3 regions of the Bradyrhizobium sp. LA6.8 genome follow, and region 1 is predicted to be linked to each of the others. Evidence: predicted binding sites of a transcription regulator. Region 1 holds the regulator's gene; each other region holds the start of a gene.
What was found. Region 1 encodes LexA, which represses DNA repair genes until DNA is damaged. Its sites were predicted from a motif close to TGTTCNNNNTGTGTTCNG; they were not measured.
Positions count from the first base shown of each region.

Region 2: ABIA90_RS36435 (PA0069 family radical SAM protein) is a predicted target of LexA. The motif match lies at 4,983-5,000, and genes of this name have one in related genera.
Region 3: recA (recombinase RecA) is a predicted target of LexA. The motif match lies at 2,328-2,345, and genes of this name have one in related genera.

Region 1 is NZ_JBEPQQ010000003.1:566,920-574,174, forward strand. It holds gene ABIA90_RS16320 (S41 family peptidase) at 1-31, opposite strand, end outside; gene ABIA90_RS16325 (alpha-hydroxy acid oxidase) at 339-1,472, shown strand; gene ABIA90_RS16330 (HAD family hydrolase) at 1,486-2,112, shown strand; gene ABIA90_RS16335 (hypothetical protein) at 2,268-2,462, shown strand; gene ABIA90_RS16340 (molybdopterin molybdotransferase MoeA) at 2,694-3,905, shown strand; gene lexA (transcriptional repressor LexA) at 4,082-4,783, shown strand; gene ABIA90_RS16350 (hypothetical protein) at 4,991-5,206, shown strand; gene ABIA90_RS16355 (hypothetical protein) at 5,399-5,833, shown strand; gene ABIA90_RS16360 (GAF domain-containing protein) at 6,058-6,999, shown strand; gene ABIA90_RS16365 (ComEC/Rec2 family competence protein) at 7,009-7,255, opposite strand, start outside.
Region 2 is NZ_JBEPQQ010000010.1:56,593-63,847, forward strand. It holds gene ABIA90_RS36415 (uracil-DNA glycosylase) at 1-752, shown strand, start outside; gene ABIA90_RS36420 (glycosyltransferase family 39 protein) at 864-2,372, opposite strand; gene rnhB (ribonuclease HII) at 2,472-3,242, opposite strand; gene ABIA90_RS36430 (VOC family protein) at 3,319-3,774, opposite strand; gene ABIA90_RS36435 (PA0069 family radical SAM protein) at 3,798-4,961, opposite strand; gene ABIA90_RS36440 (phosphoketolase family protein) at 5,172-7,255, shown strand, end outside.
Region 3 is NZ_JBEPQQ010000006.1:365,859-373,113, forward strand. It holds gene ABIA90_RS28205 (hypothetical protein) at 694-897, opposite strand; gene ABIA90_RS28210 (hypothetical protein) at 1,472-1,636, opposite strand; gene recA (recombinase RecA) at 2,420-3,508, shown strand; gene ABIA90_RS28220 (hypothetical protein) at 3,605-4,600, shown strand; gene gcvP (aminomethyl-transferring glycine dehydrogenase) at 4,753-7,255, opposite strand, start outside.

The DNA of each region.
Region 1 (7,255 bases):
CGCCCAGGGGGAACAGCAGGTTTTTCCGCATGGATAGACTGGCCTTCTTGCTTGGAGCTTTGCTTTGGGCTTGTGAGGCGCCATGCAAATGGCGATCCAGCCCGCTGTTCACAATACCATTCTGGTTTCTTCAAGGCCGGGACGCCACGCTGGCGGGTACATCGTAAAAATCCCTTCGCCCGGGCCTAAACTTTTGGCAACGTTCCGAAACCGTTTCGCGCAACGCGGGAATCGGCCGGCCGGCCCACGCCTCTCAGCTATGCGATTTTAGGATGGTTTTGGAGGGCCGGACACGATAGGCGATGACAATAACGCTTCAAATTCTCGGGAGGACAACAATGAATGACGCGCCCCGCATCCGGCCGGAAAGGAACGTCGAACTCGGCGCCAGCGCCGAGCCATTCCAAAACCTGCACGAATTCATCCGCAAGGCGCGCGCCAACCTCAACCAGAACGCCTGGGACTATATCGTCGGCGCCGCCGAGACCGAGACCACGATGCGCCGCAACCGCATGGCGCTGGACGAGATCGCCTTCCGGCCGCGCGTGCTGCGCGACGTCCGCGAGGTCGACGGCTCGGTCGAGCTGTTCGGGCGCCGGATGCGGCTGCCGGTGGTGCTGGCCCCTGTCGGCGCACTGGAGATCTTCGATCCGGATGGCGCGGCGAGCGTCGCCCGCGCCTGCGGCACCTTCGGCGCGGCGCACATGCTGAGCTCGGTGTCCGAGCCCGGCCTGGAGAAGACCGCCGAGGCCGCCCCTGATGCGCTGCGGCTCTATCAACTCTATGTGCGCGGCGACGACGATTTCGTCGCCGATGTCGTCAGCCGGAGCGAGAAGAACGCCTACGCCGCCTTCTGCCTGACCGTTGATACCGCCCATTACAGCCGTCGCGAACGTGACATTGCCAAGCGCTATGTTCGCGAGAGCCGCCTGCGCGCCACCGGCGGCGATTACCAGAAGGGCCTGGAGTGGCGGACCGTGAAGATGATCAAGGACAAGTTCAAGATCCCGCTCATCCTGAAGGGCATCGCCACCGCCGAGGACGCCCGGATCGCGGTCGATCACGGCGTGGAGTGGATCTACGTCTCCAACCATGGCGGCCGCCAGCTCGATCACGGCCGCGGTGCCATGCATGTGCTGCCCGAGATCGCCGAGGCCGTGAAGGGACGCGCCAAGATCATGGTCGACGGCGGCTTCTGCCGCGGCACCGACATCGTCAAGGCGATCGCGGCGGGCGCGGACATGGTCGGCATCGGCCGGCTGCAATGCTGGGCATTGGCCGCGGCCGGCGAGGCCGGCGTGAGGCGAATGCTGGAGCTGCTCGAGGACGAGGTGCTGCGCTGCCTCGGCCTCTTGGGCGCCACCTCGTTCGCCGAGGTCGACAAGTCCTGCCTGCACCAGGCGACCGCAACGAATGCGCCGAGCGTGTTCAGCGCGTTCCCGCTGTTCGACCACGACCCCTATCGATATTGAGTGAAAGGATGCAATGAGCTCGCTCTCTCCCGGCAGCGCGGACGCGCTCCTGTTCGATCTCGGGCGCGTCGTGCTCGACATCGATTTCTCCAAGGCGATCGCCTGCTGGGCGGGACATGCCGGCTGCAAGCCGGAAGCCATCGTCGCGCGCTATGTGCGGGACAGCGAAGCCTACCGGCTGCACGAGGTCGGCAAGATCAGCGACGAGGCCTATTTTGACTCGCTGCGCGTCTCGCTCGGGATCGGCATCTCGGACGCCCAGTTCCTGGAGGGCTGGAACGCGATCTTCGCCGGCGAGATGCCCGACATCGCCGAGCTGCTGCCACGTGCGGCAAAGCAGTTGCCGCTCTACGCCTTCTCCAACACCAACCGGCCGCATGTGGACCACTTCTCGAAGGAATATGCCGCCCTGCTCGGCCATTTCCGCGAGCTGTATCTGTCGTCCAGCATCGGCCTGCGCAAACCCGATGTGGAGGCCTTCGACCATGTCGTGGCGGCGATCGGCGTGCCCGCGAACCGTATCGTGTTCTTCGACGATCTTGCCGAGAACATCGAAGGAGCGCGGTCGCGCGGCCTGACCACGGTCCACGTGACCTCGCCCCGCGACGTCGGGAACGCCCTCAAGGCGCTCGGAATCTGATCTTTGGCCGGCAAGCCGACGGGCCGCGAATGGAACTATATTGCCCGGGGGCGAGGAACCAAAACCCTTTGTGCATTTTTATACAGAGTTCCCGGAACGATTGCCCCTCTCAGGACTCATGAGTCCGTTGGGAATTCTACATCGGGCTTATCGTCGTGTTGGGCAAAACCTACCTCACCAAGCAGGCCTCTCTGCTGATGAAATTCGCCAGGACCACCTCGGATTCTGAGCTTTCCGCCAAGCTGATCAGCAAGGCCGCCGACCTGAAATCCCAGGCCGACCCGCTGCCTGACAAGGATCAGGGCCCCGCAGCGCCGGACGTCAGTCCGTACAAGCCGCCGGGGAGTTGACCGATGCTGGCCGTGGCTCTCGTCCTTCTCGTCCTCGCCATGGCCATCCTCGTACCGGTCTGTCTCGCTTTCTGGATCATGCCGCGGCGGACTTGATGCTCACCCTTCATCGCAGAGCGGATGACGCAGGATAAATCATCCTGCGCGGCCACTGTTTTGCCTCTGCGCCTGCACTCGGCTAGAACTCTCGCCGCCGATTTGCCCGAACGGGCCCAGCAGGAGTTTTCACCCGTGGCCCTGATGCCGGTTTCCGACGCGCTCGCTGCGGTGCTGGCGGGCGCAGAGCCGCTGCCTGAAGAGATGATCGCGCTCGACGCAGCCTTCCACCGCGTGCTCGCGCGCGACGTCGCCGCGCGGCGCACGCAGCCGCCGCAGGCGATGTCGGCAATGGACGGCTATGCGGTGCGCGCGGTCGATGCGGCGAAGATCGACTCCCAGCTCACCCTGATCGGCGAGGTCGCGGCGGGCCGCCCGTTTGCGGGATCGGTCGGCGCCGGCGAGGCCGTGCGTATCTTCACCGGCGGTGTCGTTCCCGATGGCGCTGATGCGGTCGTGATCCAGGAGGACACGATCGCGGACGGCAAGCGCATCACCATCAAGGAAGCCGCCGTAACGGGGCGGCACATCCGCCCCGCCGGCGTCGACTTCTCGGAAGGCGACGTGCTGCTGCGCAAGGGAGCCCGGCTCACCGAGCGCGACCTCGCGCTCGCCGCCGGCATGAATTACCCGCAATTGCCAGTCCGGCGACGCCCGAAGGTCGCGATCCTCGCGACCGGCGACGAGCTGGTGATGCCGGGTACGACGCCGGGCCACGGCCAGATCGTCTATTCCAACGGCTACGCCCTGCACGCGCTCGCCCGCAGCGAGGGCGCCGATACCATCGACCTCGGCGTTGCCGCCGATACGCTGGAGGCCACCACGGCCGGCATCGGCCGCGCGCGGGAGAGCGGCGCCGACATCCTGATCACGACCGGCGGCGCGTCGGTCGGGGACCACGATCTGGTCCAGCAGGCGCTGAGGGACGAAGGTATCTCGATGGCGTTCTGGAAGATCGCGATGCGGCCGGGCAAGCCGATGATGAACGGGCGGCTCGGCGCGATGCGCGTGATCGGCCTGCCCGGCAATCCCGTGTCATCCTACGTTTGCGGCTTCCTGTTCATGGTGCCGTTGATTCGCGCGCTTTCGGGCCGTTCGATGATTCATCACCGCCGCGAACGCGCGGTGCTCGGCCGCGATGTCGGCGCCAACGACCAGCGCGAGGATTACCTGCGCGCACGCCTCGAGCTCCGCGATGACGGCACGCTCGTCGCCCTTCCGGTCAATCACCAGGATTCCTCGCTGCTTGCGAATCTCGCTGCGGCACAGGCACTTCTCGTGCGCGCGCCATTCGCGCCGAAGGCCGAAGCCGGCACGCCTTGCGAGGTCTTGCGGCTGCCCGTCTGAGCGCTTCGTTCGCGTGCGTTCCGCGAACTTTGTCGCGTTCACGGTAAATTAAGCAGTTGCGGAACATGTATCGAACATATAGTGTCCGTTCATGATTTGTTTCGAGAATGTAGCGGCTTACTGCTGAATTCAGCGTCTCGGAATCGAACGACATCAACCGGGGGATTTTGGTCGAGATGTTAACGCGCAAACAATACGAGCTCCTGCGGTTCATCAGCGAACGGCTGAAGGAAAGCGGCGTGCCGCCCTCCTTCGATGAGATGAAGGACGCGCTCGACCTGCGCTCGAAATCGGGCATCCATCGCCTGATCACTGCGCTCGAGGAGCGCGGCTTCATCCGGCGCCTGCCCAACCGGGCCCGCGCCATCGAGGTGATCAAGCTGCCCGAGCTTCAGGCCGCTGCCGGCAGCCGCCGCGGCTTCACGCCGAGCGTCATCGAAGGCAATCTCGGCAAGGTCCGCACGACTTCGAGCCCGCCGGCGGACGAGGGCGAGCGCCCCGTCGCGGTCCCCGTGATGGGCCGCATCGCGGCCGGTACGCCGATCGAGGCCTTGCAGACCCGCAGCCACACCATCAGCGTACCGCCTGACATGCTCGGCTCGGGCGAACATTACGCGCTCGAAGTGCGCGGCGATTCCATGGTCGAGGCCGGCATTCTCGACGGCGACATGGCGCTGATCCAGCGCAACGAGAGCGCCGATACCGGCGATATCGTGGTGGCGCTGATCGACGACGAGGAGGCGACGCTCAAGCGCTTCCGCCGCCGCGGCGCCTCGATCGCGCTCGAGCCCGCCAATGCGGCCTATGAGGTCCGCATTCTGCCGCCCAACCGGGTGAAGATCCAGGGCAAGCTGATCGGGCTGTACCGGAAGTATTGATACCGGACGTGCCGGTATCGGTTATTTGGCGCCCCGCGCGCTTTCGATCGGCGGCGCCGATCCGAGATTGGAGCGGACGATTGTCCGCTTCCGCTGGATAGTCTTTCTGGTTTCGCGCAGATTATCCGGCCCCTCCTCCAGCGGTAAATCCTCGGCACGCCGCACGAAGCAGCCCTGCTTCGCGGCCTTCAGGTTCGAGGAGAAGTCATGCGCCGGATCGTTCTGAGCACAATTGCTGTGGCGCTGATCGCAGCATCAGCGTCGCAAGCCTTGGCCGTGCAAGCCTTGGCCGCGCAATCGCGGCCCCATGTCCGCAAGGATACCGCCATGAGCGAGCAAGTCCGCAAGGCCCTCGACGCCGTCGACCAACCGTCGCGGCCGGGCTGGCAATATTCCGGCTGGTCGGCGCCTGCGGGGCGCTGACACGCGCCTGCAGAATGCAAAGGGGCGGGCTTTGTTCCTGGTGGATTCGGGAAAGTTAATGTGATTGCGGCCTGCGGCGGCGAGCCGTAGATTTGCCTACAACCCGGCAGAACGTTTGGTATTTCCACTCTGATAGAGGCCTGCGCCTCGATTAAGAGACGTGGGTCGCTATCCCTGCATGAGGAGCACCCGATGTGTGACTACAGCCTGCATGCCGTCGCGTCGCGTCCCGCCGAAGTCGGCGAGACGATCGTCACGACAACCTTCCGCGGCACCTCGACGCGCGGCTTTGCCTCCGCGGCCGATCCGACCGTCGCGGTCTGCCTGCTCCCGGGAACGGAGCTCGCCTTCGCCGACAACGTCCGCTACGACAATCGCTGGATCTGGACGCGCACCGTCAATTCGCGCGTCGGCAAATTCGGCAAGATCGATCCGCACATTCCCGATCGCCATCATGATGCGATCGAATTCCCCGACGGCAAATCCGTGCTGGTGACGCAGCTGGTCGAAGGCCAGCGTGCGACCGTGCTGCAGCTACCGGTGACCCAGCCGCTCGGCGAGCGCGAGCACAAGCCGCAGACCATCACCGACAGCCGGACAACCATCACCCGCCTGCCGATCGGCTGATGCAGCCATTCCCGGCCGGCAGGTCGGGCCAGGATTGAAAATCGCCATCGCCGGCCGAGGCCGGCGAGATGGTGTCGTTTGTGTCCCGCGAAACTCCATCGGGCGGACCAAGCCGTGGCGTCTCCCACCGCACGAAGTTTGCGCTGTCCTGCCTGAATTTTGAACGTCCGTTCCGCAGCCAAATGGCCGATGCTTGGTGCGGCTTGAGACGGCGGGCACGTTCGATGAAGACCTTCATTCGCGTCGTTGAACTCTGGGTGCCTGACCGCACGCGCATGCGGCTGGAATTCGGCGGCGGCCTCTACGGCGAAGGGTTGTCCGCGTTTAGGGACGTGAGCGAGGATCTGCACTTCGGATATGACGAGGGGCTTCCCGGCAAGGCCTGGGCTGGCGGCCACCCCGTGATCCTCACCAGATTCACCGATTCCTATTTCAAGCGGACCGATCAGGCCATCGCCGCCGGGCTGACCTGCGGCGTGGCGGTGCCGGTGTTTTCAGGCGAATTCCTGCAAGCCGTCATGGTGCTGTTCTGCGGCGACGACGAGGCCCATGTCGGCGCGATCGAGCTCTGGCACAACGATGCCGAAACCTCCTACGAGATGGGGCTCGTCGACGGCTATTACGGCACCGCCGACATGTTCGAATTCAACTCCCGCCATACCAGATTTCCGCGCGGCTTCGGCCTGCCCGGCCGCATCTGGAAAGCCGGCCTGCCGCTGATCATCAAGGACCTGCACGATGCCAGGAGTTTTCTGCGCTGGGAGGACGCCGCCAAGGTCGGTATCAATCTCGGCGTCGGCGTTCCCTACCGGACCGGCACCGATCAGACCTGGGTGCTGACATTTCTCTCCGCGCGGGCGACCCCGATTGCGCGACGCTTCGAGATCTGGGTCCCGGACGAGGCCCGTTCGGCGCTGGTCTTCCGCGCCGGCGATTGCAGCGCGCAGACCGACCTCGCCGCGCTCTATGCGACGAAATCCATCGCCAAAGGCGAAGGCAGCATCGGCGGGGCCTGGGCCACCGGCATGCCCGCACTCAACGACGATCTCGCGCGTGACGTCTCGGTCGCGGCCTCGCAGGCCTGCGCCTCTGGACTGAGCCAGATGGTCGTCCTGCCGGTGATCGGCAACGCCAGGCTCGACGCCGTGCTGGCCTGGTATCTGTAACCCGTCCGCTCAATCCTCGGCCTGCAGGTCGGCTTCCGATGGCGTCGCGTCGCGGTTGCGGGGAGCCGCCGCCTGCGGCGCAAGGCTCGCGCTGAAATCCGCCTCGCCGGCCGCCGCCGGCGACCACGGACGGTCTGTCCCCCTCGTCTTCGCCGCCTGAACCGCAAAACCGTCGCCGCTTCGCGTCAGCGCCAGCGCGCCTTGCCTTGCGAGACGCTGACGGTCGACAACCATCGCTGCGCAATCCGGCGGCGCC
Region 2 (7,255 bases), on a different contig from region 1:
CCGGGGTCGATTGCGCGCTCGCGGAGGAACCTGTCGACCGCCTGGCGGAATTGGATGCTCCGCCGCCGGCCCCGCGCGCCGCACCTCCGGTCGAGGCACCACGGCCTGTTGCCGCGCCCGCGGTGATGCGCGGCGAGGCCGCACCTGCGCCGGACATTGCGATCGCCTCCGCGCGCGAGGCCGCGCGTACCGCGCCGACGCTCGAGGCACTGCGCGAGCTGATGCAGAATTTTGAAGGCTGCGCGCTGAAGCATACCGCGACGCGGCTGGTGTTCGCCGACGGCAATCCGCAGGCGCGCATCATGTTCGTCGGCGAGGCGCCGGGCCGCGACGAGGACATCGAGGGGCTGCCCTTCGTCGGGCGCAGCGGCAAGCTGCTCGATCTGATGATAGGCGCTATAGGCCTCAACCGCACCACCGCCTACATCGCCAACGTGATTCCCTGGCGGCCGCCCGGCAACCGCACGCCGACACCGCAGGAGACGCAAATCTGTCTGCCGTTCATCCAGCGCCAGATCGAGCTGGTGAATCCTGACGTGCTGGTGACGCTCGGCAATCCCTCGACGCAGACGCTGCTGTCGACGCGCGAAGGCATCATGCGCACCCGCGGCCGCTGGTTCGACTACGAGACGGGAGGGCGCACCATCCGCGCGCTGCCGACCTTCCATCCGGCCTATCTCTTGCGCTCGCCATCGTACAAGCGGCTGGCGTGGCAGGATCTGCGCGCGATCGCGAAGGTGATGGCGGGATAGCGAGCTGTCGTAGGGTGGGCAAAGGCGCAAAGCGCCGTGCCCACCGTCTCTCTCCGCGATCATGGATGCGTGGTGGGCACGCTTCGCTTTGCCCACCCTACGATTCCCGACTTACGTCCCCTTCGGCCGCACGATGGCCCAGCCGATGCGCAAGAGCTGCTGGCGGCCGGTCACCAGCCATTCGAACGCGCGCGGCACTTCCGGAACGATGCCGGGAAAGCGCGCGAGGATTTCCGGCGGCGGGGTGCCGGCGGTGTCGGAGGCGCGCCAGACCACGACGCCGCCGGTCTCGCTGAATTTGGCCTGATTGATCCACGGCGTGCGCGCGGGCTGGGCATCGATGAAGAGATGCGGCCGGCCGGAATGCAGCGTGATCAGGCTCGCAAGCTGGGTCTCGCCGGCGACCGCGCGCAGGCGATGATTGGTGCGGCGGGCAAAGCTCTCGTCAAAGAAGTCCGAAATCGCGCGCGCCGGCATCGAGGTCGCAATCTCGTTGGCGCCGGTCAAGGGCAGGAACAGCACGGCGAGCACGACGCCGGCTGCGGGCGCCAGGACGGCGGCAGCCCACACCGTCCGCAGCACGCGCGCGCGGCGCATCGCGATGAGGTCGCCGGCCGTCACGACCACGGCAAGTCCCGACATGACCAGCACGACGCCGGCACCGCCGACAACGGCATCGAGCCCGAGCACACCGGAGATCAGGACCGCGCCGAGCGCAGGCGCCAGCGCGAAGAAATAGACGAAGTTGTGCGCGAGCGGCTCGACCGGCGGCCGGTAGATGATCGGCGCTTCCTCGCCCTTGGCGACGAACAGGCCGCTATTGAGAAACGTCAGCGCCGGGATCGCCGCCGCGCCAAGCACGAGCCCGCCGAGCAGCCAGGCCGCGTGCAGCGCGCGGGCGTTCAGCGCGGCGACTTCAGGCAGGGTCGGCATGACAAGCGTCTCGGCGCGCATCAGCCAGACCGCATAGGGCAGCGCCAGCACGGCGACGACGATCAGCGCGAACAGCGGATCGAGCGCGCGCAGCGTCCGGCGTCCGCCGGCGGTCGAGATCGCGAAGACGACGAGCAGGAGGAGAAGAAAGATCGCCGCGGGCGTCGTCAGCAGCAGGAGGCCCGCCTCGATCGACCAGGCAAACCAGGCATTGCCGCGGCGCTGGCCGATGATCTGCCAGGAATGCAGCAGCAGCAGCGCCCAGAGCGGCCGCGCCAGCACCAGCGGGCCAAAGTCGAGCGCCGGCGAGGAGAAGGCCAGCACGGTCATGGTCAGCAGCACAGCGAGCACCGCCTGCTGTGAGCCGACCACGGCGCGGGAGAGATGATAGAGCGCGATGAAGGTCGCGACCTCGCAGAGCTGGGCGAGGACATAGACGCCGAACATGTGGCCGCCGGCGGCGCGATAGGCGATGTCGGCGAGCCAGACCGGCAAGGGCGGGCCCAGATCGGTACCGACCTGGTACTCGCGGCCGAACGCGAGCAGGGTCGCGAGCGTGCCGGGCGGGCTGCGATAGAACACAAGCGCCACGAACAGCCACATCGCGGCCTGGAGCAGCACGGCGATCCACACGATCAGCCGCGGCCGGGCGCGAATGAGCTCGATGACCAGGGAGGTAAACCGCATGCAACGTCCGAAAGATGCAGCCAACCCGTCCAGCCGGCCCTATTCGCTCACATCTGTTTTGATAAAGGGCGCTGCGCGTTGTGGCAACGACCGTCTGCCCTACAAGCCTGCTGACGCATCAATTTCAACGCTTGCTTCCACCTGCGCGTCCATCTCGGTCACCTCAAACAAGTCCCGCACCGGCTCGACGGTCCAGGGCATGTGCTTGGCCCGTGCGGCGGCGACGGGGGCGAAGAAGCTGCGGTGGTGGACGGTGGGACCGAGGCGGTCGAGCGCGTCGAGGTGCTCGGGAACAGCATAGCCCTTGTGCTGCTCGAAGCCATAGCCGGGGCAGTCCTGCGCCAGCGCGCACATCAGCCGGTCGCGCGTCACCTTGGCGATGATCGAGGCTGCGGCGATCGACAGGACGATGCCGTCGCCGCCGATCACGGCCTCGCAGTCGCAGGCGGTGTCGAGCCGATCGCGGCCGTCGACAAACACATGACGCGGCGCGTCGGGCAGCGCCACCACGGCGCGCTTCAGCGCCCACAGCGAGGCACGCAGGATGTTGTCGCGGTCGATCCGGGAGCGCGAGGCGACGGCGACCGAGACCTGCGCGGTGGCGCAGATCTTGTCGAACAGTCTTTCCCGTTCCTCGGCCGTCAAGCGCTTGGAATCGTCGATGCCGCGGGGAATGCGGTCGGGATCGAGAATCACGGCGGCCGCGACCACGGGACCAGCCAGCGGCCCGCGACCGGCCTCGTCGCAACCCGCGATCGGCCAGACACCGCGCTTGATCAGCGCGCGCTCGCGGCGGAAGCTCGCCTTGGCGGGCGCGGCCTTCTTTGGCGTCTCTTTGACTGGCTTCCTGGCGGACTTATCTCGAATCATGGCCGGGATCGTGCGCAAGCGGTCCGGCCGGCGCAACCGGGAACCCCGGACAATTCCCGTTATTCAGACCAGCCGCCTACTCGGCCAGATGCACCCGCCGGTCCTCACCGACCTCGATGCCGGGCGCGACCACGACTTCCCAGGGATGGCCGTCGGGGTCGGCGAAATAGCCGGAATAACCGCCGTAGTCGGTCTCATGCGCCGCTTTCAGCAGCGCCGCGCCCTTGCCGACGGCGAAGGCCAGAACCGCATCGACCTCGCCGCGCGTGGCGCAGTTCCAGGCGAGCGTCATGCCGCGGAAGGTCGCGGGCCTCGGATTGTCCGGCAACTTGGCGTCGGCCGCGAGTTTGTCCCAGTGAAACAGGGCCAGTACCGGACCACCGGTATCGTAGAACGCAACCGCCTCGCCGGTCGCCTTCAGCCGACGCGCGAAGCCGAGCGCGTCATAGAAGGCGATGCTGGCACGAATGTCGCTCACACCCAGCGTGATGACGGTGAGCCGCGGCACCGGGGGTGGCAGTTCCTTACTCATGCTACGCCTCTTCCACTTCCCGATCAGAACAGGCTGAGCTGATCGCCGTTCCGCTTCGGCCTCGCAAAGTGATCCGTCGTCAGCTTGGAGCGTCGCTTGTTCAGCCCAAGCCTGTCGCAGGCGATCTCGAAGCGGCGGCCGATGGTCCAGGCCATCGGTCCGGTGCCCTTCATCCGCTCGCCCCATTTCGCGTCGTAATCGCGGCCGCCGCGCATATCGCGGATCAGGGTGAAGACGTGGCGGTAGCGGTCCGGATAATTGGCCATCAGCCATTCGCGGAAGAGATCACGCACCTCCTGCGGCAGCCGCAGCAGCACATAGGAGGCTTCCTTGACGCCGGCATGGGCGGCGGCATCGAGGATGCGCTCGATCTCGGAATCGTTCAGCGCGGGGATCACCGGCGCGACCATCACGGTGGTCGGAATGCCGGCCTCCGAAAGCTGCTTCAGCGCCTCCAGCCGCTTCGGCGGCGTCGCCGCGCGCGGCTCCATGGTGCGCGCGAGCTTTGGATCGAGCGAGGTGACCGAGATCGCGACCTTGGCGAGGTTGCGCTTAGCCATCCGCGCGAGAATGTCGATGTCGCGCACGACCAGCGCCGACTTGGTGACGATGCCGACGGGATGGCCGGCGCGCTCCAGCACTTCGAGAATGCCGCGCATGATTTTGCGCTCGCGCTCGATCGGCTGATACGGATCGGTGTTGGTCCCGATCGCGATCATCCGCGGCTCGTAGCCGGTCGCGGCCAGCTCCTTCTCGAGCAGCGCCGGCGCATCTGGCTTGGCAAACAGCTTTGACTCGAAGTCGAGCCCCGGCGACAGGCCGAGATAGGCATGCGTCGGCCGCGCGAAACAATAGACGCAGCCGTGCTCGCAGCCGCGATAAGGATTGATCGAGCGGTCGAAGCCGATATCGGGGGATTCGTTGCGGGTGATCACCTTGCGCGAGGTATCGACGCCGACGGTGGTCTTGAACGGCGGCAGCTCCTCCAGGCTCTGCCAGCCATCGTCGAAGGCGACGCGGGCCTCGGCCTCGAAGCGGCCGCTGGCATTGGACTGGGCGCCCCGCCCTCGCCTGCGCTGTTTGTCAATGGCGACCGCCAGTTCGGGAAAATCAGAGTCCGCACCCGCCGGCTCGGAGGGCGCCGTGACCGGCGGGTGCTTGAGAGCATGAGAGGATGCTGGACTCATGAAGCCAAGATAGCACGCCAAAGGAACAAATCAAGAACACAAACAAAAAACTGAAAAACAACCCCATGCACAGTAGCCGCCCAAATTTCGGGCGCGGTCCTTTGACCTCACGCAACACATCCGGCCCGGCGATCCGGTTCGATGCCGGACAGGGATCAATCGCACCGGAACAAAGTTGGTGACGATCGCTGGGTGAAGGTCAGCAGGAACATGACAAATCAACGACAATCGGCCTCAGGGAGCAGCGACCTCGATCTGCTCGATCGCTATTGGCGCGCCGCGAACTACCTCTCCGTCGGGCAAATCTATCTGCTCGACAATCCGCTGCTGCGCGAGCCGTTGCGGCCGGAACACATCAAGCCGCGTTTGCTCGGCCATTGGGGCACGACGCCCGGTTTGAACTTCATCTACGCCCATCTCAACCGCGTCATCCGCGCGCTCGATGTCAGCGTGCTCTATATCTGCGGTCCCGGCCATGGCGGCCCGGGCATGGTGGCCAACACCTATCTCGAAGGCAGCTACAGCGAAATCTATCCTGACGTCGCGCGCGATACGGACGGATTGCGAAAACTTTTCAGGCAGTTCTCCTTCCCCGGCGGCATTCCGAGCCACGCGGCGCCGGAAACGCCGGGCTCGATCCACGAAGGCGGCGAGCTCGGCTACGCGCTGGTGCACGCCTATGGCGCCGCATTCGACAATCCCGACCTGGTCGTCGCCTGCGTCGTCGGCGATGGCGAGGCCGAATCCGGCCCGCTCGCGGCGTCCTGGCACTCGAACAAGTTCCTCAATCCCGCCCATGACGGCGCCGTGCTGCCGATCCTGCATCTCAACGGCTACAAGATCGCGAACCCGACCGTGCTCGGACGGATGCGCGACGCGGAGATCGGCGACCTGTTCCGCGGGTTCGGCCACGAGCCGCTGTTCGTCGAGGGTGACGATCCCGAATTGATGCACCAGGCCATGGCGGACGCGCTCGACGTCGCGCTCGCCAGCATCCGCTCGATCCAGCAGCATGCCCGCGACGGCCGTAAAAGCGTCGAGCGGCCGCGTTGGCCGATGATCGTGCTGCGCAGCCCGAAGGGCTGGACCGGCCCGAAGGAGGTCGACGGCAAGAAGGTCGAGGGCTTTTGGCGCGCACATCAGGTTCCCGTTGCGGGCTGTCGCGAGAACCCGGCGCATCTGAAAATCCTCGAAGACTGGATGCGCAGCTACGAGCCCCAAAAGCTGTTCGACGCAAATGGTGCGCTCGTTCCCGAACTCCAGGCGCTGGCGCCCGATGGTAACAGGCGCATGGGCGCCAATCCGCACGCCAATGGCGGGCTGTTGAAGAAGGAACTGAAGCTGCCGGACTTCCGCAGTTTTGCCCTGGACGTGCCGCAGCCGGGCGGCGTCACCGGCGAAGCGACGCGTGAGCTCGGCAAATTTTTGCGGGATGTCATCCGCCTCAACGCCGAGGCGCGCAACTTCCGCATCATGGGTCCGGACGAGACCGCGTCAAACCGGCTCGACGCCGTGTTCGAGGCGACCGAACGGGTCTGGATGGAGCCGACGGAGCCTTACGACGTGCATCTCGCCCAGGACGGACGCGTGATGGAGGTTTTGAGCGAGCATCTCTGCCAGGGCTGGCTCGAGGGCTATCTGCTCACGGGACGGCACGGCTTGTTCTCCTGCTACGAGGCCTTCATCCACATCGTCGATTCCATGTTCAACCAGCACGCCAAATGGCTGAAGGTGACGCGACATCTGCCCTGGCGGCGACCGATCGCCTCGCTGAACTATCTCCTGACCTCGCATGTCTGGCGGCAGGACCATAACGGATTCAGCCATCAGGATCCCGGCTTCGTCGATCTCGTCGCCAACAAGAAGGCCGACATCGTCCGCATCTACTTCCCGCCCGACGCCAACACGCTGTTGTGGATCGCCGATCACTGCCTGCGCACCTATGACCGCATCAACGTCATCGTCGCCGGCAAGCAGCCGGCGCCGCAATGGCTGTCGATGCAGGACGCCGCCACGCATTGTGATGCCGGCATCGGCATCTGGACCTGGGCCGGCACGGAGGATGCGGATGGCGAGCCCGACGTCGTGATGGCCTGCGCCGGCGACGTGCCGACATTGGAGACGCTCGCCGCCGTCGATCTGCTGCGCAAGGCGCTGCCCGACCTGAAGATCCGCGTCGTCAACGTCGTCGACCTCATGACGCTGCAGCCGAAAGACCAGCACCCGCACGGCCTGTCCGACCGCGACTTCGACAGCCTGTTCACACCAGACAAGCCGGTGATCTTCGCCTATCA
Region 3 (7,255 bases), on a different contig from region 1:
AGCGGCCGCTTGTCCGCCTTGGTGAAAGAGTGTTCTGGTTCCTCTCGGTTTCTGTCGCCGCAGCAGCCGTGCCAACGCGGTGACGGGTCAAGACGGGGGCGGCCAATCGAGGCGGCGTTGGTTCAGTTTCTTGCGGAGCGCCTGAAGGATTTCGCGAAGCTCTGCCACGTTGCTTCTTTCCAAGAGGGAAGCGAGGCGCGAGCGTGATGGCGTTTTCAATCACCGGTAGATTGCCAAGGGCCGCTCGGTGACAGGTGGAGGGTGACTGCGTCCTGCCGCGACGTGCTGTCTCACCTCGCGACAATTGAACGACTTCAAATCCGGCCACGGCTCGTTTCAAAGGCTCGTTTCAAAATCGGACAGTGAGGTCGGAAACAGACCACGCCCAAACCCGGGTGCTGTCCCAATTGGGACACTCGGAACATCAAGTCAGGACAGGTTGCTTGTTGGGCTTCAGAAGCAAGAACGCCGTCCGCTTAAATGAAGCGCGGACGGCGGCTTTCCAGCCCCGGGAGGGAAATTGTAAAATCCCGATACCGTTATGTCAGCACGTCCCGTGCCAAGGTTCATCGGGACACCCGCAGAATTGGGAAAACCTTCATCCTGAAGCGTTGGTGCCGCCAACGTGAATGACCACGCCGGGACGACTCCGGATCAATGCCGGCAACGCGATACCTCAGGCGCCGTCTGCTTCTAGGCTGGCTTTGGCGGTTGAAGCCCCGGCGATCTCAGCCACTCGCTCATGTGCGAGCCGGTCTCGGCTTGGCGCGCTTTGCGTAGGAGGATTTCGCGCTCAGCCCCGGCGGGGAGCTTCCTGGCTTGCTCTCTGAGACGTTCGGCTTCTTGGGCAAGGCGTTCTTCGAGGGATTGAGTTTGCTTGAACCGGCGGCGCTCCATGACACAACCTCGTCTTACGGGTCCTAACCGCAGGGTTTGAGTTCCAATGAACTTAGTATGCCGACGGGCCACCTTCAGTTCTAAAGTGAACTTTCAAGATCAAGCCGCTTCGAAATTCACTTGGGCCAGGAGGTCGGAAACAGGCCAGTACCAAAATCCGGGTGCTGTCCTAATTGGGACAGCGGGGCTATCAGATTGCGACATCAATAAAAACGCCGCCCGCTTAAATGTTGCGCGGGCGGCGGCTTTCCAGCCCCGGAGAGGTGGATGCAAAACCCCGGTGATGATGAGTGTGCACAACCTGTGCCAAGGTTTTATGTCACGCTGCGGGACACCTCAGAGGGGAGAGGGGATCGGGTCACCGCCTGCAACGGCCGCGATCTTCTGATCATCAGAATATCCGGATGAAAGGACGTTGTGGGCCGGGCGTGCCGCGATGGCTCGGGAGGTCGGCGAGCTCTCCGCCCATCTGGTGGTCTAGGCCGAGGTTGGACGGAGAGCCGCGCGCCGGACCCCCGTCGCGTGACAATGCTAGGAACGTGCCATGACACTCGTGTGAAACTGTCGGCGCCGCTCAGTGGACGTTGATCTTATCCAGAGGCAGACGAAGCTCCGCCGCGCGCTCCTCGCGATCTCGCCTGCGGAACTCATTTTCCTTCTGTTCGAATTTGATCATTTCGTGCGCGGCGGCTTCCAAGAGCCGATTGCGCCTGTCCGCCTGCTGCGTGTTTTCCGTCATCACCCAGACTCCCTCAACAACTGGCGGCGCCATCCTCAGACAGGCCAGACACCGCAAAAGATTCGCTGGTGATTGCGGATTTATGACGGCGACGTTCCGCTCGCGGATACACCGCATGGCTGGCCCAGAACAAAACAGGCCACGTGTCATTTCAAACTAGGCCAATGTCGCCAGAAACAGGCCAGCGTCCGATCCCGCCGCCACCCGGCGACGCCGAATATCGCAAGGCCAACGGGTTGCCACCGCGCGAAGACGTCATGAAATGAAAGAGGCCGCCAACTGAGGCGGCCTTACTCTCTCACGGGGTGCAAGTCGGAAGGCTGCACAGTGAGCCGATAGGCGATCTCCCGGGAGCCGTCGAAGATCTCTAGGACACGTTCACAGATTAGGCATTTGTAATGCCCGGTCTTGCCCTTGCGGGATTCAAGCTCAATCCGCCGGTAGCCAGCGAAGCAGTCAGGGCAAGTAACGTCGCCTTTCTTCATGTGGACAGTTATGAGGCAGGCCGCCGGAAGGGTCAAAGACGTTCGTCTGACGGAACGCTCGTTCTCTAAGCGTTCGATGGGTCCAAATTCCTTGATTCATCTCATGAGCGGCCGTTGTGGAAATTAGGCCACTGCGGAATTCAATTTAGGCCACTGGGGGTTAAACAGGCCAGCGCCCAAATCCGCGAAAGAACATATTGCGAACCTGGAACAAATAGGGTACATTGTTTTTATCGCCGGCCCGCCCCGCCAATCGTTTGTCCCTCTAGCGAATCCTCGCCATAAGGAGCACGACCCAATGTCCAACACTGCCCTGCGTATCGTCGAAGGATCTTCCATGGACAAGAGTAAAGCTCTGGCCGCCGCGCTCTCCCAGATCGAGCGCCAGTTCGGCAAGGGCTCGGTGATGAAGCTCGGCAAGAACGACCGGTCGATGGATGTCGAGGCGGTGTCCTCGGGTTCCCTCGGGCTCGACATTGCGCTCGGGATCGGTGGTCTGCCGAAGGGGCGCGTCGTGGAAATCTACGGGCCGGAATCCTCGGGCAAGACCACGCTGGCGCTGCACACGGTGGCGGAAGCGCAGAAGAAGGGCGGAATCTGCGCCTTCATCGACGCCGAGCACGCGCTCGACCCGGTCTATGCGCGCAAGCTGGGCGTCAACATCGACGAGCTCCTGATTTCGCAGCCGGACACGGGCGAGCAGGCGCTGGAAATCTGCGACACGCTGGTGCGCTCGGGTGCGGTGGACGTGCTGGTGGTCGATTCGGTCGCGGCTCTGGTGCCGAAGGCCGAGCTCGAAGGCGAGATGGGCGATGCGCTGCCGGGTCTCCAGGCCCGTCTGATGAGCCAGGCGCTGCGCAAGCTGACGGCCTCCATCAACAAATCCAACACCATGGTGATCTTCATCAACCAGATCCGCATGAAGATCGGTGTGATGTACGGCTCGCCGGAAACCACGACCGGCGGCAACGCGCTGAAATTCTATGCCTCCGTCCGTCTCGACATCCGCCGCATCGGCGCGATCAAGGAGCGCGACGAAGTGGTTGGCAACACGACGCGCGTCAAGGTGGTGAAGAACAAGCTGGCGCCGCCCTTCAAGCAGGTCGAATTCGACATCATGTACGGCGAGGGCGTCTCCAAGATGGGCGAGATCCTCGATCTCGGCGTCAAGGCCGGCATCGTCGAAAAGTCCGGCGCCTGGTTCTCCTATGACAGCCAGCGCCTCGGCCAGGGCCGCGAGAACTCGAAAGCGTTTTTGAAAGCCAACCCCGACATCACCGCCAAGATCGAGACCTCGATCCGCCAGAACTCCGGCCTGATCGCCGAGCAGATTCTCGCCGGTGCACCGGAGCGTGACGCCGACGGCGAGGAGCCGGCGGACGAGTAAGGCCTAACGCGAAGAACTTTCGCGAGGAGCGGGCGCTGAGGACGTTGAGTTGCCGACGTCGTCAGTGCCCGTTTCGTTTTGTGGGGCGCGTCGGCAATGAAGCGTGTGATCCTGACCAGTTCGTCCGGCGTTGGTCTTGCCCATGCGGATCGCGCCGACATGGTCGTCCCGTTCATCTTTCGCTTCGTTTCGGGGCCACTGCCTACCTCGCATCACCTCGAGCAATACCTGACGGGAGGCTATGTCAGAGGCGATCCGGAGGTGCGTTGGTCCGATCTTGTTGGCCGGTTGCCTCAGACCGGTCTCGCGCACAAGGAGACAGGCCTGATTTGGTTTTGCGAGACCTATGGCGTCGATCTCATCGAGCTGTGGTTCGACCCTGAGCCCAATAGTCAGTTGCAACTGATCTGGATCCTCGATTATTTGCGGTCCCATCCATCGATCACCGATCGTCTGAGATTGCGACGTGTCAATTTCGATCTGCGCGGAGCGGACGGCACAGAGCTTCGCGATCGTATGGTGCGGGAATTGGAGGTCGCGGACTGCGACTTCGAGATCGCCAACATGGCCTGGGAAGCCTACCGGGCGCCAACGCCGGAGCTCTGTTTCGGATTGCTCGGCAGGGATTTCCCCAGGCTGCCCTTCCTGAAGCCTGCGATGGAACAATTGCTGGCAGAACTGCCATCACCAATCACCGGACTAGGTACGACGGAAGCGCGGCTTCTCGACCTGATTGCGCGGGGGCACAACCGTACCAAGGAGCTGTTTCAACCGGACGGTCCGCTGCAAACGCGCGTGTTCGATCAATGGGAATTGGGCCCGCTGCTCGAAGGGCTTGGGTCCGGCCCAATGCCGGTGATCACGGGTCTCGATCCGAAACTCGCGACGCTGGCCCCGCACGATGCGCGAGGCCGCAACGCGGCCTTTCGCCGAAGCCGGCTATCGCTCACCGAATTTGGGGAAGCGGTCCTTGAAGGCCGGGAGGATTTCCGCCGTCAAAACCCGATCAGACGCTGGTGGGGCGGTACGCTTCTCACCAACGAACGGCTTTGGCGGTGGGACCGTAAGAACCGTTCGCTCCTTGCACCCTAGATACGCGTTCGGGGCCGTAGGGTGGGCAAAGGCGCGCAAGCGCCGTGCCCACCATATTCCAACGCGCACAAAGGTGGTGGGCACGCTTCCGCCTTCGCTCTTCGAGCTACGGCGGACAAGTCGCTTTGCCCAGCCTACGAAGCTACGATCCCTTACTCCGCGGCCTCCGCGTAATCGCTCACCGGCGGGCACGAGCACACCAGGTTGCGGTCGCCGTAGACGTTGTCGACGCGGCCGACCGGGCACCAATATTTGTCGGTGCGCGAGGTGCCCGCGGGGAAGCAGCCCTCGGCGCGGGTGTAGGCGCGCTTCCAGTCGTCATCCGCGATGTCGTGCACGGTGTGCGGGGCGTGGCGCAAAGGCGAAGCCTCGATCTTGAAGCGGCCGGCCTCGACCTCGGCGATCTCCTTCCGGATCGCGATCATGGCGTCGCAGAACCGATCCAGCTCCGCCTTCGATTCCGATTCGGTCGGCTCGATCATCAGCGTGCCCGGCACCGGAAAGCTCATGGTGGGGGCGTGGAAGCCGTAATCGATCAGGCGCTTGGCGATGTCGTCCACGGTGACGCCTGAGGTCGTCTTCAGCGGGCGGGGATCGACGATGCACTCATGTGCGACGCGGCCCTTCGCGTTCTTGTAGAGCACCGGGAAGTGCGCATCGAGGCGCGCGGCAATGTAGTTGGCGTTGAGGATCGCGATTTCGGTTGCGCGCTTCAAGCCGTCGCCGCCCATCATCAGAATGTAGATGTAGGAGATGGTGAGGATCGACGCCGAGCCGAACGGCGCGGCCGAGACCGGGCCGACCGGAGCTTCGGCTTGCGTCGCCGGGTGACCGGGCAGGAACGGCGCGAGATGCGCCTTCACGCCGATCGGGCCCATGCCGGGGCCGCCGCCGCCATGCGGGATGCAGAAGGTCTTGTGCAGGTTGAGATGGCTGACGTCGGCGCCGTAATCGCCGGGCCGGGATAGGCCGACCTGCGCATTGAGGTTGGCGCCGTCCAGATAGACCTGGCCGCCATGGCCGTGGACGATGTCGCAGATCTCGCGGATGTGCTCCTCGAACACGCCATGCGTCGAGGGATAGGTGATCATGACCGCGGCGAGATCCTTCGAATGCTTTTCCGCCTTGGCGCGGAGGTCATTGACGTCGACGTCGCCGTTCTTCTCGCAGGCGACCACCACCACGTCCATGCCGACCATCGCGGCCGAAGCCGGATTGGTGCCGTGGGCGGAGGAGGGGATCAGGCAGATTTTTCGGTGCGTCTCGCCGCGCGCGGCATGATAGCCGCGGACCGCGAGCAGTCCGGCATACTCTCCTTGCGCGCCCGAATTCGGCTGCAGCGAGATCGCGTCATAGCCGGTGATGTCGCACAGCCATTTCTCCAGCCGCGCGAACAGCGCGTGATAGCCCTTGGCCTGCTCGCGCGGCGCGAACGGATGCAAGGACCCGAACTCCGGCCAGGTCAGCGGCATCATCTCGGTGGTCGCGTTCAGCTTCATGGTGCAGGAGCCGAGCGGGATCATGGCGCGGTCGAGCGCGAGGTCGCGATCGCTGAGCTTGCGCATGTAGCGCAGCATCTCGGTCTCCGAGCGATGCGCGTGGAACACGGGATGGGTGAGGAAGGCGGTGGTGCGCTTCAGCGACTCCGGCAGCGCCTCGCGCGTGGTGGCGTCGATTTCGGCGTAAACAAGGGTGCCGCCGAACGCGCGCCAGACCGCCTCGACGGTCGCCGGGGTCGTGGTCTCGTCGAGCGCGATGCGGAGCGCGGTTTCGCCAACGCCGAGGTTGATCTTCTCGGCGGTAGCGCGCGCGACGATCTCGGCGCGCTTGGCACCGGCGTCCACGCTGAGCGTGTCGAAGAAGCTTTCGGACTGCGGCGCGAAGCCGAGCTTGCGTAGGCCGGCGGCAAGCACGGCGGCGCGGCGATGCACGTTGCGCGCGATCTGCGCAAGCCCCTCGGGGCCGTGATAGACCGCGTACATCGAGGCGATCACGGCGAGCAGCACCTGCGCGGTGCAGATGTTGGAGGTCGCCTTCTCGCGGCGAATGTGCTGCTCGCGGGTCTGCAGCGCGAGGCGATAGGCCGGCATCCCGCGCGAGTCCACGGAGAGGCCGACGATGCGGCCGGGCAGCGAGCGCTTCAGCGCATCGCGCACCGCCATATAGGCCGCGTGCGGCCCGCCATAGCCCATCGGCACGCCAAAACGCTGCGCCGAGCCGATCGCGATGTCCGCGCCGAGCTCGCCGGGCGAGGCGAGCAGCGTCAGGGCCAAGAGATCGGCGGCAACGATCGCGAGTGCGCCCTTGGCCTTCAACGTCGCGATCGCGGGCCTGAGGTCGCGCACGGCGCCCGAGGAGCCCGGATATTGCAGCAGCGCGCCGAGCACGTCTGATTTGTCGAGATCGGCGAGGGGATCGCCGACGATCAGGGTCCAGCCCAGCGGCTCGGCGCGGGTGCGCATCACCGCCAGCGTCTGCGGATGCACGTCCTTGTCGACGAAGAAGGCTTTTGCTTCGACCCGCGAGTGGCGCTCGGCGAGCGCCATGGCTTCGGCCGCGGCGGTCGCCTCGTCGAGCAGCGAGGCGTTGGCGACGTCGAGCCCGGTGAGGTCGCAGATCATGGTCTGGAAGTTGAGCAGCGCCTCCAGCCGGCCC